4 regions of the Duganella dendranthematis genome follow, and region 2 is predicted to be linked to each of the others. Evidence: riboswitches for the same ligand, from Rfam matches in the RefSeq annotation. Region 2 holds a riboswitch; each other region holds the start of a gene.
The links. A riboswitch is a leader RNA that binds a small molecule or an ion and turns the genes downstream of it on or off. The one in region 2 is predicted to bind cobalamin.
Positions count from the first base shown of each region.

Region 1: linked by a shared signal. The riboswitch ahead of HH213_RS17010 (TonB-dependent receptor) and the one ahead of HH213_RS10000 (energy-coupling factor ABC transporter permease) in region 2 are both predicted to bind cobalamin.
Region 3: linked by a shared signal. The riboswitch ahead of HH213_RS03010 (TonB-dependent receptor) and the one ahead of HH213_RS10000 (energy-coupling factor ABC transporter permease) in region 2 are both predicted to bind cobalamin.
Region 4: linked by a shared signal. The riboswitch ahead of HH213_RS14830 (TonB-dependent receptor domain-containing protein) and the one ahead of HH213_RS10000 (energy-coupling factor ABC transporter permease) in region 2 are both predicted to bind cobalamin.

Region 1 covers NZ_CP051684.1:3,723,575-3,727,768, reverse strand. Annotated here, with positions in the region: gene HH213_RS17015 (PepSY-associated transmembrane domain-containing protein) at 1-41, opposite strand, end outside; gene HH213_RS17010 (TonB-dependent receptor) at 44-2,140, opposite strand; cobalamin riboswitch at 2,286-2,504, opposite strand; gene HH213_RS17005 (HoxN/HupN/NixA family nickel/cobalt transporter) at 2,602-3,393, shown strand; gene HH213_RS17000 (class I SAM-dependent methyltransferase) at 3,492-4,194, opposite strand, start outside.
Region 2 covers NZ_CP051684.1:2,179,214-2,183,407, forward strand. Annotated here, with positions in the region: gene HH213_RS09985 (energy-coupling factor ABC transporter ATP-binding protein) at 1-794, opposite strand, end outside; gene cbiQ (cobalt ECF transporter T component CbiQ) at 791-1,525, opposite strand; gene HH213_RS09995 (energy-coupling factor ABC transporter substrate-binding protein) at 1,515-1,853, opposite strand; partial or broken gene HH213_RS10000 (energy-coupling factor ABC transporter permease) at 1,942-2,532, opposite strand; cobalamin riboswitch at 2,651-2,838, opposite strand; gene cobA (uroporphyrinogen-III C-methyltransferase) at 2,922-3,641, shown strand; gene uvrA (excinuclease ABC subunit UvrA) at 3,768-4,194, shown strand, end outside.
Region 3 covers NZ_CP051684.1:635,699-639,892, reverse strand. Annotated here, with positions in the region: gene HH213_RS03025 (heavy metal translocating P-type ATPase) at 1-517, shown strand, start outside; gene cueR (Cu(I)-responsive transcriptional regulator) at 514-900, shown strand; gene HH213_RS03015 (hypothetical protein) at 969-1,820, shown strand; cobalamin riboswitch at 1,817-2,035, shown strand; gene HH213_RS03010 (TonB-dependent receptor) at 2,096-4,150, shown strand; gene HH213_RS03005 (glutathione S-transferase) at 4,192-4,194, shown strand, end outside.
Region 4 covers NZ_CP051684.1:3,263,533-3,267,726, forward strand. Annotated here, with positions in the region: gene HH213_RS14825 (FecCD family ABC transporter permease) at 1-772, opposite strand, end outside; gene HH213_RS14830 (TonB-dependent receptor domain-containing protein) at 830-2,686, opposite strand; cobalamin riboswitch at 2,760-2,988, opposite strand; gene HH213_RS14835 (histidine phosphatase family protein) at 2,983-3,516, opposite strand; gene HH213_RS14840 (adenosylcobinamide-GDP ribazoletransferase) at 3,513-4,194, opposite strand, start outside.

The sequences.
Region 1 (4,194 bases), 1.5 Mb from region 2:
CAGCGGTGCCACAGGTGCAGCTGACGCTTCCAGGAGCCCATGATCAGTAGCGCCACTGCACGGTCAACTCGGCATGGCGGCGATCGCCCAGCAGATACTGGCTGTCGCTGTACGAGGTGCTGGCATACAGCTTGTCGGTCAGGTTGCGCAGGTTAAGCTGCACCAGCACATTGCGGCTGTAGTTCCAGCCCAGCGACCCATCGAACGTCGTGTAGGCAGGTATTGTCTGGCTGTTGGCGTTGTCGATGAAACGTTCGCCGACATAGCGCACGCCGGCCGATGCGCGCCAACCGCGATAGCGGTAGTTAAGCCACAAGTTGGCCGACACCTTCGGCACGTCGGACGGTCGATTGCCGGCGCGCGACTGGTTGCCGCCTTCAAGCAGCTGGTCAAACTGCGCATCAGTGTAAGCAGCATTTGCTTCCAGACGCCAGGCCTGCGCCAGCGCGACGCTGGCCGTGACTTCCGCGCCGCGCGAAGTCTGCGAACCACCCTGCACCGACAGCGCCGGGTTGGTCGGATCGCGCGTGATGATGTCGTCCTTGCTGATGTGGTACAGCGCCGCCGTCCATTCGGCCTTGCCGCCGGCCAGCGATTGCTTGACGCCCGCCTCCACCTGGCGCGCGGATGTCAGCTTGTAGCGGCTATTGGCCAGATTGAGCGACAGCAAACTGGTGACCGGATCGCTGCCGGTGCTCACCTGGCCGTACAGCGAGGTGTCAGCCGCCAGCTTCCACGTCAGGCCGAGGCGCGCGGCGTTCGCTTGCAGCGTCGAGCTGAAGCCGGCCGCGCCCAGCAGGCTGACGCGATCAACCTTGTAACGGTCATGGCGCAGGCCGGCCAGCAACAGCAGGCTATCGTTGATGCTGTAGGCGTCTTCCACATAGAAGGCGGTGGTGACGGTGTGGGTCGAGAAGTTCGGCAGCAGCGGGTCCGGGCTATCGAATACGCCGGGATCGAAGCCGGTCGGCGCCACGGTGGACGAGCCGCCGTACGGCGAGTTATTCGTATGCAGGAAGTTGATCACGGCCGCTTCCCAGCCGGCCGCCACGCGATTGGCGCCGTTGTTCCAGCGCGCTTCCAGGCGGTTGCCGGTCTGTTCCTGATCGTGATGGATGGCGATATAGTCGCTGCGCTCGACCACATTGGCGCTGGCGTCGTAGTGATAGTACTCGGCATTGCGCCAGTTGCGGCGCGCCTTCATGTAGGCCAGCTCGTTGCTGATGGTGAGCGCCGGCGAATAGCGCCAGGTCAGGCGCGCCTGCGCCTTGTCGTCAACGAAGTGGATATCGGCGTCGCTGACATCGTAGTTCTGGTCGCGCAGCGCGCGCGACAAGCCACCATTCACCAGCGGCGTGCCGAAGTAGCGCTGCGGCTTTTGCTCCAGATGGTCGAGCTGCATATCCAGGTCGAGATCGGGCGTCAGCGCGTAATGCACGCTGGTCAGCAGCTTGCCGTGACGCGAGTCGCCACGGTCGATAAAGCCGTCGCTGTGGTCCGCATACGCGTCGATGCGGAAGGCGCCATGTTCGCCCAGCGCGCCGGTGCCGCCGACGCCGGCGCGTACCGCTTCGCCGCCGCCGATGCCGGCCATCGCTTCAAATGAACTGGTACGGCTAGGCGCCTTGCGCACCGCGTTGATGGTGGCGCCGGTGGTGCCGCTGCCGTACACCACCGATCCCGGACCGCGCAGCACTTCGATGTGGTCATAACCCCATGGGTCGGCCGGATACGTGGCGGTGCCGGAACCGACTTGCGGGCGCTGGCCGTTTTCCAGCAAGGCGATTGAGCCGTTGCCAGTGAAGCCGCGCGCCGAATAGGCCACGCCATTGCCGGGTGAGCTGATGTCGGTCAGGCCGGTGCTGCGGGTGACCGCATCCTTCACCAGCAGGTCGCCACGCGCCTGCATGGTGTCGGCGCTGAGGATGTCGACGCTCGCCGGCAGTTCCTGCGCCGTCAGATTGAGGCGGCTGGCGGTGCCGCTCTGGCGCGCCAGTCCCAGTGCGGGACTGGTGGACGTGCCCTGCACGGTGACGGTCTGCATCTCGTCGGCCTGTTGGGCAAAGGCGCCGGCGGCGCACAGCAGGGAAACAATAACGGCAATGGTGGTCGTACTGGCGGAGTGCCTGGAATCGGTCATGACAACATCTCTATGATGAATGGTTGGCGGAATCCGTCGCGCAGACGCAGGCGCGCACCAACACACACGCGGCAAAGCGTGCGATGGCAGTGATGCATACGGAGAGCGACGAACATCTAACAGGCAAAGCCACACCCCGGGCCTGGCGCATTAATCGTGACTGGCCGGTCTTCTGGCTGGCCTTCATCCTTCGCTGTCCTTGCCTTCCCGCGCGATGCGCAGTGGCGTTCGGTCAACGTCGTCAGGCTTACAGCAGCGGGGGCTGCGCCGGACTGGCGCACGATGCAAATCGTGCGCGTCACCGGCTTCCCGTTTCACCCCGCAGCTGACAAGCATGCAGGGCACCATTCACGTATGAAGCCGAATTCTACCCGAATGCCCTTGCCGTTGTCATGGCATCCAAGCGCCAGGACCGGATCAGCTCTATAATTAACGCAACTAACTTGCATTAAGGATTGTATATGAACGAAGCACTTCCGACAATCGAACTGGCCTTGCTGCTTGGTTTGCGCCATGGCCTGGCGCCCGATCACCTGGCCGCCATCGACGGTTTGACCATGCGCGCGCAGCCGGCCAGCGCGCCGTGGATGGGCGGTCTGTTCGCGCTGGGCCACGGCCTGACCGTGCTGCTGATCGTGGCGCTGGCCGATCTGGCATCAGTCTGGCTACAGCCGGATTCCAGTTTTCTGCATGCGATGGACTGGCTGGAATGGCTGCCGGGGATTTTATTATTGGCGCTGGCGGCGCTGAATGCGCGCACCTTGCTGCGGCCCATGCAGGCGCGCAGCGTCAATTCCATCGGCGCGCGGTTGCTGGCGCCATTGACGGCGGTGCGGCCGTTGACCGCGTTCGGCATCGGCATGCTGTTTGCGCTAGGCGTGGAGAGTATCCTGCAGTCGCTGGCCTGGGGTTACGCCGCCACCCAGTTGGGTGGCGGCAGCTGGAGCGCATTGCAGGTGGCCGGCGCGTTTGTGCTGGGGATGGCGTTCACCGATGCGCTGGATGGTTACGCCACCGCGCGCATCTCGGTCACCGCCGGCCAGCAGGCGATACAGCAATTCCGCCACCGCATCGGCTGGCCGATTATCGTGCTGTGCACCGTCAGCGGCTTGCAGTTGTTGATGTCGAAGGTCTGCGTCCGCTGCCAAGTGGCCGAGGACGGGCTGGAACTACTGGGCGTCGGCATGGTGACACTGACCCTGGCGCTTTATGCCTTCGCGTGGACGCGCGGCGCGCGGCCGTCAGCGGAATAGCGAGAAGTCCGGCAACGCGGCGATCCAGTCGAGGAGGCCCTGGTTGCCGGAGGCGCGGGCCGATATGAAGATCAGGCACAGGCCAACGCGACCTCGCTTCACAGCACTTGCAGCGTGCGCCACAGCGGCAGGCCGATCGTGAGGAAGCCTTTGGCGTGGATCTCCAGAAGCGCCAGATTTTCCTGCTCCGATTGCAGCGTGACGCCATCTTTTTGCAAGCGCCGTCCGCTCGGCGCCATGATCTGCCAGGCCACCCCCGCCAGGCTTTCCGGCGTCAATTCGGCCTGCTGATGAATCGCCGCCAGGAACAACCGTTCCAGGAAGTTGGCCGCGATGCCATTGCTGAGCAAGGGCGCGCATAACGCCTGGTGTTCGTCGCCATATCGGGTCTGCGCCGCCAGCGCGGCGTTCAGGCGCGCGGCGGCGGTGTGATCGGCGCTGTCCGGCACAGGGAAGTAAAACACCGCCTGGTTGGAGGCCGATAGCAAGGCCGCCACCTGCGCCAGCGCGTGGATATTCTGTCCCGCCAGCGCCGGCAATTGCTGGAGTTCGGCCAGCGTATGCGGGCGTTGCGCCAGCGTGTCGAATACGACGTTGTATAGCGCCTCGTGGCCATTCACTTCGCCGAGCGTCAATTTCATCTTGGCCGATGCGGCGGGGCGCGGCACGGTCAGCGCCAGGCCAACTTGCGCCAGCAGTTCGCTCTGGCGGCGCGCGCCGATGTGCTGGGCGCCGCGCACGAAGACGTCCTTGCGGAAGCTGGTGTTGAGCAGGTAGTCCTTCAGCGTTTCGCGCATTTCC
Region 2 (4,194 bases):
CGGGGCGCCGGGCCTGGCGGCAGCACGCCGAGGGCCACCAGTTCCGCGTGCAGCGCCAGTGCGGCCGGTGGACGCTGGCCGGCCGCTTGCAGCACGTCGGTCTGCGCGGCTAGTTGCTGCGCGGGGCCGGAGGCGATGCAGCGGCCGGCCGCCATCACGTGGATGTCGTCGGCCCAGCGCAGCGCGAAGTCGATGTCGTGGGTGGACAGCAGGATGGTGACGCCGCGTGCGGCCAGACGGTCCAGCAGTGCTGTCAATTCGGTTTGCATGGGGGCGTCGAGGCCTGCCATCGGCTCGTCCAGCAGCAGCACGTCGGGTTCCATCGCCAGCACGCCGGCGATGCAGACGCGTTTTTTCTGGCCGAAACTCAGTTGGTGGACGGCGCGGCGCGCGTGGCTGCGCAGGCCTACCGCATCCAGTGCGGTGGCGACGCGGTGGCGCACTTCGTACTCGTGGAGGCCAAGATTGAGCGGGCCAAAAGAGACGTCTTCTTCCACCAGCGCGGAGAACAGCTGGCGGTCCGGGTTCTGGAACACCAGGCCGACGCGGGTGCGCAGCGCGGTCAGGCCTTTGCGGCTGTAGTCGAACGGTTGGCCTCTCTGGCGCAGCGTGCCAGCGGTGGGACGCAGCAGGCCGTTCAGATGTTGCAGCACGGTGGTCTTGCCGGCGCCATTGGTGCCCAGCAGGGCGTAGCGGCGGCCTCGGTGCAGCGTCAGCGTGCAGTCGTCCAGGCCCGCGCTGCCGTCGGGGTAAACGTGGCTGACGGCTCGCAGTTCCAGCAGCGGCGCGCTCACAGGCGGTCTCCCAAGGCGATGGCCAGCATCAGCGCGCCAGCCAACACGGAAAAGGTAATTTGGCGGCCAGCTTGCGGATAGGCAGCGGGCAGGAAGCGCAACGTGCCTTGGTAGACGCGGGCATCCGCGGCAGTTTGCAGGGCGGCGGCGCGTTGCCATACCTGAATCGCCATCTGGCCGGCCAGCAGCCCGGTGGAGCGCCAGGCCTGGCGCCAGTTGCGATAGCCGAGACGCGCGGTTTGCGCGGTGATGCTTTCGTCCCACGCCTGGCGCATGACGAACAGCATGCGGTAGCACAGGACCATCAGATCGAGCAGCAGTTCCGGTGTGCGCAGCTTGCGCAGCAGCGCGAGCAGGTCAGGCAATGGAGTGGTCAGCACGAGGCCGAGCATGGCGGCCAGCATGGCGAACGAGCGCAGCGCCAAATGCTCGATGGTCGGCAGCATGGTGGTCGTGAGGTTCCAATGGCCGTTAGCGTCCGGGCCAAACAGCATTGTCAGGCAGGACAGCAGCAGGAAGCCGAGCGGCGGCAGCGCGACCGCGATGTAGCTGCGCAGCTGCACGCGCGCGCCGAGCAGCGCGGCCAGCACCAGCATGGCCGTCAGCACGGCGAATGCGACCGGACTGCGCGCCAGCCACGCCGCGACAAAGCCCGCCAGCGCAAACAGCGCCTTGGCCGCAGGCGCCACATCGCGCCAGCGGCTGGCGTAAGCCGACGATTCAATCAGCACGTTGATCCTGCGCCGATGCGGCCTTCGAAACGCGTTCGCGGGCGACGGAGAGGCCGAGCCAGAAGCCGATCACGCCCGCGCCGATGGCAGCTTGCAGCGCGAACAGCAGCGACGCGATTTCATCACTGGCCGGTTCGAATACCGGCGCAAACCACGGCTTGTAGCCCGGTGCGATATCGCCGATGGCGCGCTGCGCGCGGTCGTCCGCACCGGCAAACAGCGCCGGCGCTTCCCCGCCCGGATTGGCCGGCGGCGCGCTTACCAGCCACAAAGGCAGCACCGTTAGCGCCACGATGGCCAGCCATACCAGCACCGTACGGGCCTTCATGCGCCCCCTTCCGGGCGCCCAGCATCATCACCGGCAGCGAACGCAGTTCGTGCGCGTTGAAACGCACCATGGCGTTCACCACCAGCACCGTCAGCAAACCTTCGCTGATGGCGATCGGCACCTGCGTCAACGCAAAGATGCCGGCAAATTTGAAGAACGACACGCTAAACCCGCCCACCGCCGCCGGAAACGCCAGCGCCAGTTGTACCGACGTGGTCACATACGTCGCCAGATCGCCCAGGCTGGCCGCCATGAACACCGCCACCGAGCGTGAAAAGCCCATCGCCGCCACCGCGCGCAGCACGCCGTACGACACGAACGGCCCCACAATCGCCATCGAAAACACATTGGCGCCGAGTGTGGTCAGGCCGCCGTGCGCCATCAACAGCGCCTGGAACAACAGCACCACAAAGCCTACCGGCACCATCGCCACCGGGCCAAACAGCGCCGCGCCGAGGCCCACCCCGGTCGGATGCGAACAGCTGCCCGTCACCGACGGCAGCTTGAGCGCGGACAGCAGAAACGCGAACGCCGCCGCCACGCCAAGCAGCATGCGGCGTTCGGGATGCGCCTGCAGGTCGCGGCCGATGGCGCGCAGGCCCCAGGCCAGAAAAGGTAAGGAAACGGCTGCCCAGCCGAGCGCGTGCGCTGGCGGCAAAAAGCCTTCCATGATGTGCATTCGAAACCTCCCGTCGAATGGGCTGGATGGACACCAAGGCGGGAGCAGAGAGGACGGTCGACGAGGGGCGTGGGACAGGCGGCCGGGGTCGACAGCGGCTTCCCGTGACCCCGGGGAATGGTGCTGGACTTTTTGGGCCGGTATTCTGGCTCGCCTTCATCCTTCTCCGTGTCTTCCCGCGTGTGACGGCAGTGACGTGTAGACGGAGTCGTCTGGCTTACAGCAGCGGGGGCTGCACCGGATTTACACCGGTTTCCCGTTTAACGCCTTTACAACAAATGGCGCACCCAAGGGTCGCATCTTACACTAGCCGCCGGACGCGTGCCAAGCTAAACCCAAACCGCCCCGCAGCCGGTATCATTCATCCTGAATCGTCAAAAAGGGAATGTATGGCAGCGCTGGGGAAAGTCTATTTGATCGGAGCAGGGCCGGGAGCGGATGACCTGATCACCGTGCGCGGTGCGCGTCTGCTGGCGCAGGCCGACGTGGTGCTGTACGACGCACTGGTCACGCCTGAAATGCTGGCCCTGTGTGCGCAGGCCACGCTGATTTCGGTCGGCAAGCGCTCCGGCCAGCGCTCGACCGCGCAAACGCTGATCAACCAGCAACTGGTGGAATGCGCGCGGCAATATCAACTGGTGGTGCGTCTCAAGGGCGGTGACCCGATGCTGTTCGGGCGCGCCGACGAAGAGTTGCGCGCGCTGGAAGCGGAAGGCATCGAAGTCGAAATCGTGCCCGGCATCACCACCGCGCTGGCCGCCGCCGCCGTCACCAAACAGCCGCTGACCCGCCGCGGCGTGGCCCGCAGCGTCGCCTTCTTCACCTCCAGCACCGCACCGGACGAGCCGGACCATCCCGCGCTGCCGGAAACCGATACTCTGGTGCAATACATGGGTGGCCGGGAAGCAGCCGCGACCGCCGCGCGTCTGCTGGCCGAGGGCCGCCGGCCCGATCTACCGGTGGTGGTGGTGGAAAATTGCAGCCGCGCTGACCAGCGCATCCTGCGCCTGACGCTGGACGGTCTGGCCAACGGGCTGGATGCCGCGCAGGGTCCGGTGCTGGTGATGATCGGCGAAGCGCTGCAGCAACGTTCGCATCAGGCAAGTTGAAACGGCGCAAGAGAATACTGGTATTATGTACAGTGTTAGCCTGCGCACGCACGAACCAGCGCGCGCCCGGCGCAAGTAATCAAACCCGGCTATAGTGACGGGTTGACTCTAAAGGCCAAAAATCCCATGGAACAGATCCGCATCCGCGGCGCACGCACGCACAACCTGAAAAACATCAATCTTGACCTGCCTCGCAACAAGCTGATTGTGATTACCGGCTTGTCCGGTTCCGGCAAATCCTCGCTGGCGTTCGACACGCTGTACGCCGAGGGCCAGCGCCGCTATGTGGAATCGCTGTCGGCCTACGCCCGCCAGTTCCTGCAACTGATGGAAAAGCCGGATGTGGACCTGATCGAGGGCCTGTCGCCGGCGATCTCGATCGAGCAGAAGGCCACCTCGCATAACCCGCGTTCGACGGTCGGCACCGTGACCGAGATCCACGATTATCTGCGTCTGCTGTACGCGCGCGTCGGCACGCCTTATTGCATCAACCACCCGGACCAGGCGCTGGCCGCGCAAACCGTGTCGCAGATGGTCGACGCGGTGCTGGCCC
Region 3 (4,194 bases), 1.5 Mb from region 2:
CATCGCCGCGCTGCATGCGATGGGCATCCACACCGTGCTGCTCACCGGCGACAACCAGGGCAGCGCCAACGCCGTCGGCCAGCAGCTCGGCGTGCAGCGCATTGTCGCCAACATGCTGCCGGCCGATAAAGCCAGCACCATCGCCGCGCTCAAACAGGAAGGCGGCACCATCGCCATGGTCGGCGACGGCATCAACGACGCGCCGGCGCTGGCCGCCGCCGATGTCGGCATCGCCATGTCCAGCGGCACCGACGTCGCCATGCACGCCGCCGGCATCACGCTGATGCGCGGCGATCCGGCACTGGTGGCCGCCGCCATCTCCATCTCGCGCCGCAGCTACAGCAAGATCCGCCAGAACCTGTTCTGGGCCTTTATCTATAATTTGATCGGCATTCCGCTGGCCGCCTTCGGCCTGCTCAACCCCATGGTGGCCGGCGGTGCGATGGCACTCAGCTCGGTCAGCGTGATCAGCAACGCGCTGCTGCTGCGCCGCTGGAAACCGGAGGACCGCACATGAATATCGGACAGGCCGCAACGGCCACCGGCGTTTCGGCCAAAATGATCCGCTACTACGAAAGCATCGCCCTGATCCCGGCCGGCAAACGCACTGACGCCGGCTACCGCATCTACGGCGACAACGACCTGCACACGCTGCGCTTCGTCAAGCGTGCCCGCTTGCTGGGCTTCTCGCTGGAGCAGATTCGCGGCCTGCTGTCGCTGTGGCAGAACAAGGGACGCGCCAGCGCTGACGTCAAGACGATCGCCATGGGCCATGTGGCCGAACTCAATCAGCGCATCGCCGAACTGACCGAAATGCGCGACACGCTGCAAACCATGGCCAGCTGCTGCCACGGCGACCAGCGCCCCGATTGCCCCATCCTGCAAAGCCTCGCACAATAGAAGGCCGGTCGTTGTTTAAATGATATTTGCGCTACACTCGCGGTCTGATATCGCCCGAGGTAAAGCCTATGCAGGTAAACAGCAGCGCACTGAGTCAATGGTCGTCGTCTCTGACGGACTTTGTGTTCACCCTGATCTGGAGCAGCATGCCGACCGCATTGCTGTACGCGGCCATGGGCTTGGTCGCAGCCATCGTGCTGATGGTCTGGGTAGGCAGAAAAAACCTGCTGCGCCGCCGCCCGCGCGTGTGGAACGTGCTGGCGAAAGTGAGCTATCTGGCGATCCTGCTGGTGACGCTGTTTGCCTTCACCGCCGTCGGCGTGGTGCGCCATGTGCAGAAGGAGACCATGAGCGCACTGGAGGTCTCGGTCACGCCGCTGGTGCGCACCAACACCGTGCTGCTGCGTCAGTATCTGACGCTGAAGATGTCGGCCTACGCGCCTGGCCAGCCGGTCAGCGCGCGTGAGCTGGTCGATGCCACGCTCAAGGATCTTTATTACCGTCCCACGTCGGACAGCCTGTGGGAGCGCGGCAAGGCGCGCATCGTCAACTGGACGTTGCGCAAGCTGGGTGGTGAAGTGCTGACGGCTGTGTTCCAGAAGATCATCGTCGCCAAGGTCGAGACCATGGCGGCAGGGCTGAAGAACCAGACGCAAAACGAAGCCGCCAAGGTGGGCGTCGATGCGCTGCGCAAGGTGCTGCTGGATGCCAATCGCCGGGTCGACCTGTCGGCGCTGGATCGCACGCTGCCGCAGATTATCCTCGACGTGGCAGGGCAGCAGATCCACGCCGTCTTCGTCCACGCCTACCTGATGATCGCCCTGATCTGGCTGGGCGCCGGTGCGCTGATCGGCGCCGAGATGCTGCTGTACTTCCGCTGGTACGAAAAGCGTCAACAGCCATCGCCGAATCTCGTATAATCCTGACACGTTTTGGTGCTCGCGCGTCCGTCTGGATGCGCAGTTAAACGGGAAACAGGAAGCCGTCAGCGGCCCACCTGTGCTGCCCCCGCAACGGCCAACAAGCGTCGTCGCATGACGACACTCCGCCTCGCAATACCACTGTGCTTCATGCATGGGAAGGTCAGGCGGATTTGCTTGCCAGCCCGGATACCGGCCAAACAGGGGAGATGCCGCAGGCATTTCTATTCAATCCGCTCACGGGGAGGTGAGTGGCTTGCTTCTGAAAGCTTTCAATGATCTACAAATCGATCGTCGCCTTGGCGACTTTCCTGCCGCTGGCCGTCCATGCGGACACCACGGATGCTGGCGATACGCCGGCGACCACGGTCCAGGTACGCGGCCATTACGATAACGGCGTGGGCACCTCCAACGCCGCCAGCCAGGGTGCGGTAACGGCGGAGCTGATCGCCAACCGTCCTGCCTTGCGGCCGGGCGAACTGCTGGAGTTTGTACCCGGCGTGATCGTCACGCAGCACAGCGGCGACGGCAAGGCCAATCAATACTTCCTGCGCGGCTTTAACCTCGACCACGGCACCGACTTCGCCACCTTCGTCGACGGCATGCCGGTCAATATGCGCACCCACGCGCATGGCCAAGGCTACACGGATCTGAACTTCCTGATCCCGGAACTGGTGGACCGCATCAACTACAAAAAAGGCCCGTACTATGCGGACGAAGGCGACTTCGCATCCGCCGGCGCGGCGCATCTGACGCTGGCGAACAAGCTGCGCGAAAACACCGCCAGCGTGTCGGTGGGCGAGAATCAGTATTACCGCTCGGTGGTCACTGGCTCGACGCCGCTGGGCGCCGGCAATCTGGTGTACGGCGCGGAGCTGGGCCACAACAACGGCCCGTGGGTGGAGCCGGAGGCCTTCCACAAAAGCCTGGGCGTGCTGCGTTACGCGCAAGGCGCCAGCGATGACCAGTTCACTGTGACCGGCATGTTCTACAAGGGCGCCTGGCACGCGAGTAATCAGATTCCGCTGCGCGCGGTGCAGAGCGGCGAGATCGATCCGTTCGGCGCCATCGATCCGACCGACGGCGGCGAGACCTCGCGATACAGCCTGTCCGCCGCCATGCGCAAGCGCACCAGCGACGCGCTGTTCCAGGCGAATGCCTACGTGGTGCAATCCAGCCTGACGCTGTACAACGACTTCACCTACTTCCTCGACGACCCGGTCAATGGCGACCAGTCGCGCCAGACCGAGAAGCGCCGCATGGCCGGGTTCGACGTCGGCCAGACGTGGTTCAGCCACTGGGGCGGTCTGGATGTCAGCAACAAGGTTGGCTTGCAGGGACGCTACGACTACATCTCGCCGCTGGGCCTCTACAAGACGGCGCACCAGCAAACGCTGGGCGTGATCACCGAATCGAAAGTGAAGGAAGCCAGCGCCGGCGCCTACGTCGAGAACACCGTGCAGTGGCTGCCGTGGATGCGCACCACGGCCGGCCTGCGTTATGACCGTTACCGCTTTGACGTCGACAGCAATATCGCCGAGAACTCAGGCAACGTCAGCGCCGGCACCACGTCGCCGAAATTCTCGGTGGTGCTGGGGCCTTGGGCCAGGACCGAATTCTTCGTCAACTACGGCGAGGGCTTCCACAGCAACGACGCGCGCGGCACCACCGTGCATCTGACGCCGAAGGAGCGTGAACCGATCGACCCGGTCACGCCGCTGGTGAAGACGCGCGGCGCGGAGATCGGCGCGCGCACCGAATTCCTGCCTGGCCTGCAAAGCTCGATGGCGTTGTGGAAGCTGCGCTCCGAATCGGAGCTGGTATTTTCCGGCGACGCCGGTGATACCTCGCCGAGCCGTGGCAGTTACCGTTCCGGCATCGAGTGGAACAACCACTACATCGCCAATTCGTGGCTGCTGTTCGATCTGGATATGGCGTATTCGCGCAGTCACTACACCGAGCACGATCCGGTGGGCGACTACATTCCCGGCGCGATCGGCAAGGTGGCGTCGTTCGGCGCCACCACCATGGATCTGGGGCCATGGTCGGGCGCGTTCCAGATGCGCTATTTCGGACCGCGTCCGCTGATCGAAGATAACAGCCAGCGCTCGGCCAGCACCGCGATCGCATATGCACGTGTAGGCTACAAATTCAACCGCCGCTGGACGGTGCAGCTGGATGCCTTCAACCTGTTCGACCGCAAGGCCAGCGATGTCGATTACTACTACGCCTCTCGCCTGCCGGGCGAACCGGCGGAAGGCGTGGACGATATCCACTACCATCCGGCCGAACGCCGCACCTTCCGCCTGACGGTCAAGACCACGTTCTGAATCGGGCTACGCCATGGTGGCGCCGGTGCTACCATGGCTGCATG
Region 4 (4,194 bases), 1.1 Mb from region 2:
CGGTCAGTAGGCCGGAGACGAAGAACAGGCCTTTGCGCAGCGCGCCGACGCGGATGCCCAGCGTGGCGGCGGCTTCCGCGTGCAGCGCCATCACGTTCATGGCGCGCGCGTTGCGCAGGGCGAAGGCCAGGGAGGCGATCAGCACCACCCATGGCATCCAGCGCATCTGCGTGCCAGACAGGTCGCCGATGATCCAGAACACCATGCCGCGCAGGCGGCTCTCCGGCGCGATGGACAGCATCAGCGTCACCATCGCCATGCAGGCGGAGGACAGAATCGCGCCGGTCAACAGCAGCAGCGCGGTGCCGCCTTCCGCCGCCGTGCCGCCGCGCAGGTCGCGCCGGGCCAGCACATACAGCATCATCGAGACGGCGACGGCGCCGCCGAATGCGGCGGCATCCACCATCCAGGCGGCGCACATGAACAGCAGCGCGGCCAGCGCGCCGACCGAGGCGCCGGCGGACAAGCCAAGGACATAGGGATCGGCCAGCGGGTTGCGCAACAGCGCCTGCATCATCGCGCCGGCCAGCGAGAGCGCGGCGCCGGTGACGAAAGCGGACACCGCGCGGCTAAGGCGCAGGTCGAGCAGCGTGGCCGCCAGCGAGGCGGTCTGGCCATGCAGCAGCTCATTGAGCGCTGCGGGAATATCGGAAAACGGAATAGGGACCGAACCGGTCATGCCCGAAAAAATCAGGCCGGCAAACGCGAACAGCAGCAGGCCGGCCATGGTGATGGCGGCGCGCTGTTGCAGATTGCGGGAGAAAGAATGCATGCACTGCTTTCAAAAAGAACTGCCGGGACGGGAATTCAACCCCGGCAGGTTACACCATTATTTGTAGCCGTAACGCAGTCCGGCAAACACCTTGGAACCCGGTGTGACGTAGAAGCGCGCCAGATCGTATTGCTTGTCGCCGATGTTGTTCCAGCGGACCAGCGCCGACCAGTCACGCGTGAAGCTGTAGGTGGCGTACAGATTCACCAGACCGTAGCCGCCCAGGCGATTCTTGTTGGCCGCATCGTCAAAGCGGTCGCCGGAGAATTCCAGCTCCACGCCGGTCTTCAGCGCGCCGATGCTGTAGTCGGCGGTCACGTTGCCGTGCTTTTTGGCGCGACGCGCCAGGCGCTTGCCGCTGGTCTCGTCCTTTGGATCTTGCAGGTCAAGGTTGGCGGCCAGGTTGACGCCCGCCACGCGGGTCGCGCCGGCGATGGTCACGCCTTCCAGCAGCGCCTCGTTGACGTTGTAGACGCAGCTGGATTTGTAGCCGGCGTAGGGGCAAGGTGTGGTGCTGACCAGCAGGTCGGTCAACCGGTTGTGATAGTAGCTGGCGCTGACTGCATTGACGCCGTCATCCCAGCGCAGGCCGAGTTCCGCATTCTTGCCCTGTTCCGGCTTGTTGGCTGGATTGCCGTAGCCCGAGTAATACAACTCGTTGTAGGTCGGCGCGCGGAAGCTGGTGCCGTAGCTGGCGGTGGCGCGCAGCTGCGAGGTGATGTCGTAGCCGTAGCCGATCGAGCCGGTGTTTTTCGAGCCGTACACCGAGTTATCGCGGCGGATGCTGGCGTTCAGCAGGCTGGCGCCACGGCGCGCGTTGTAGGAAGCGGCCCACGCGTTGGTGGTGCGGTCGCGGTTCAGCGCAGTGTCGCCGTTGGTCGATACTTCTTCCTTGCGGTGATCGTACAGCAGTTGCAGCACGTCGGCGCCGATGCGCACGTCGTTTTGCAGCGTGATGTCGGTCTGCTTGGTGTCGATGCGCGAGTAACCGGCTGCGGCGGCGCTGCTCCAGTTTTGGCCCTTGTCCCGGCTTTCCGAATATTGCAGCAGGGTGTCGACGTTCGGCAGGAACTTGGCCTTGCCATAGACGGCGGCGGTTTCCAATTCTGCCTTGCTGCGCACATCGTAGGCGGAAGCGCCGCTGTCGTACTGCGATTCGAGTTTGCTGTGCAAGAACAGCGCGCCGGTTTCGTAGCCTGGGGCGATCTGCACGCCGAACTGGCCGGAAACGTTTTCCTTGTCGTAGCCGTCGCGGTCCGCGTTGTACGAGGTGATGCCTGGACGCGTGGCCGAGAAGCCGTCCGATTTTTCCTTACCCGCGCTGATGGCGTAGGTGAAGCTATGCTCACCGCCGGTGGCGCCGGACAGCGTGGCGTCGGCTTCGCGCGTCTTGTCGCTGCCGTAGCCTGCGAAGGCCGTCAGTGTCGGCGCGCCTTGGCCTTTCTTGGTGAAGATCTGGATCACGCCGCCGATGGCGTCGGCGCCGTACAGGGAGCTCAGTGGGCCGTAGACGATTTCGATATGGTCGATGGCGGTCAGCGGAATCGCGCTCCAGTTAGCGGCGCCGGTGGTCGAGGAGCCGATACGCACGCCGTCGACCAGTACGATGTTCTGATTGCTGTTGGCGCCGCGGATGTAGACGCTGGATGCGGTGCCGGCCCCGCCGTTGCGGGCGATCTCGATGCCGCGCTGGCGTTGCAGCAGGTCGACGATAGAACCGGCGCCGGCTGCGGCGATCTGCTCAGGGCCGATGGTGATGGTGTCGCTGATGACGTTGGCCAGCGGCTGTGGCGTGCGGGTGGCGGTGACGACAACGGCGTCGGTGGCGGTAACTGGTTCAGCGTGCGCATAGCAGGCGGCCATGGCGAATGCCAGCGACGTCAGGGTCGCAGGACGGGAAATACGAAGGGTCATGATATGTTTTCTATTAATGCCAACTGGCCGACGTCCCCGTGGGCCAATTGTGAACAGAAGCGCGGCATTGACGTCGCTTCCACCTGGTTTGGCCGGTATCCGGGCTGACAAGTGGCACCGCCTCACCTTCCCATGCCGTAGCACAGTGGTTGCTGGAGGAGGTTTGTCGCGCTGAACAAAGATTGCGACACTTGTTTACCGTTGCGGGGGCAGCACACGTTAGCGTTTTTGTATCGCTTCGTGTTTCCCGTTTAACTGCGCGCCTGGACAGGCACGCGAGCACCAAAACCCGGACATTATACGGGGTTCAGGGTCAACGTGGCGCCGTAAGCAATTTGATGGGCGGCTTGCGCGGCTTGCAGCCCCATCGCCGCAGGGGGAAGTCCGGCGTGGCAGGCGCTCAGCAAACGCATGGCGCCGGCGTGGCAGATGATGATGGCCTGGGCGTGCTGGCGCTGCACGTCTCTATAGAAGGCGCTGATCCGTTCGGCCATTTGCAGCACGCTTTCGCCGCCGCCGGGATGGTAGTGGACCATGTCGGCGGCCCAGGCGTCGATGTCGGCGCGCGGGATGCTGTCCCATGGCTGCATCTCCCATGCGCCGAAGTGCATCTCCACCAGGCGGCTGTCGTAGTGTGGCGTGGGCGTCAGGCGCGCGGCCAGTTCGGCGCAGCGGCGCAGGGGACTTGAGTAGATAGGCAGGCCGGCTGGCAGCTGGAGCGCGGCCAGTGTCTGTTCCAGCTGGCCCGGCGCGATGGCGAGGTCGGTGCTGCCGTAGCAGAAGCCCGGCGCCACCAGCGGCTGCGGGTGGCGGACCAATATCAGCTTCATACCGGCAGCGCGCCATGCTGGAAGCTGGCCAGCGCGCACAGGTAGAACATAACTTCAGTGACTTGCTGGACTGCGCCGAGGCAGTCGCCCGTGTAGCCACCGATGCGGCGCACGCATTTGCGCGCCAGCCACCAGGTGGCGATGGCGGCGACAATCACGCCGCTGACCAGCGCGGCCGGCGGCAGCCAGCGCAACTCAATGACTACCAGCGCCGCCACGATGGACGTGATGGCGGCGATCAGGAATTCGGTGCCGCGCATTTTTTGCGCCAGCGGCTTGGCCTTGCCTTCGGCGCGCGCGTAGTCGAGACGCCAGATCAGCGAGGTCGCCATCAGGCGCGAAAGGGGATGCGCCACCAGTAACGCACCGATGACGGCCAGCGGCGGCAGCATGGACAGCGTCACCAGCTTGAGGCCCAGCATGCAAATAGTGCCGATGGCGCCATACGCGCCGATGCGCGAATCCTTCATGATCTCCAGCACGCGCTCCGGCGTCATGCCGCCACCGAAGCCGTCGCACATATCGGCAAAGCCGTCTTCGTGGAAGGCACCGGTGGCATAGATGCCGACGGCGGTGGAGATGACCACCGCCACCGGGGCCGGCAGGAACCACGCAGCCACCGCGTACGCCGCGCCAGTGATCAGCGCCACCACCAGGCCAACCAGCGGGAAATAGCGC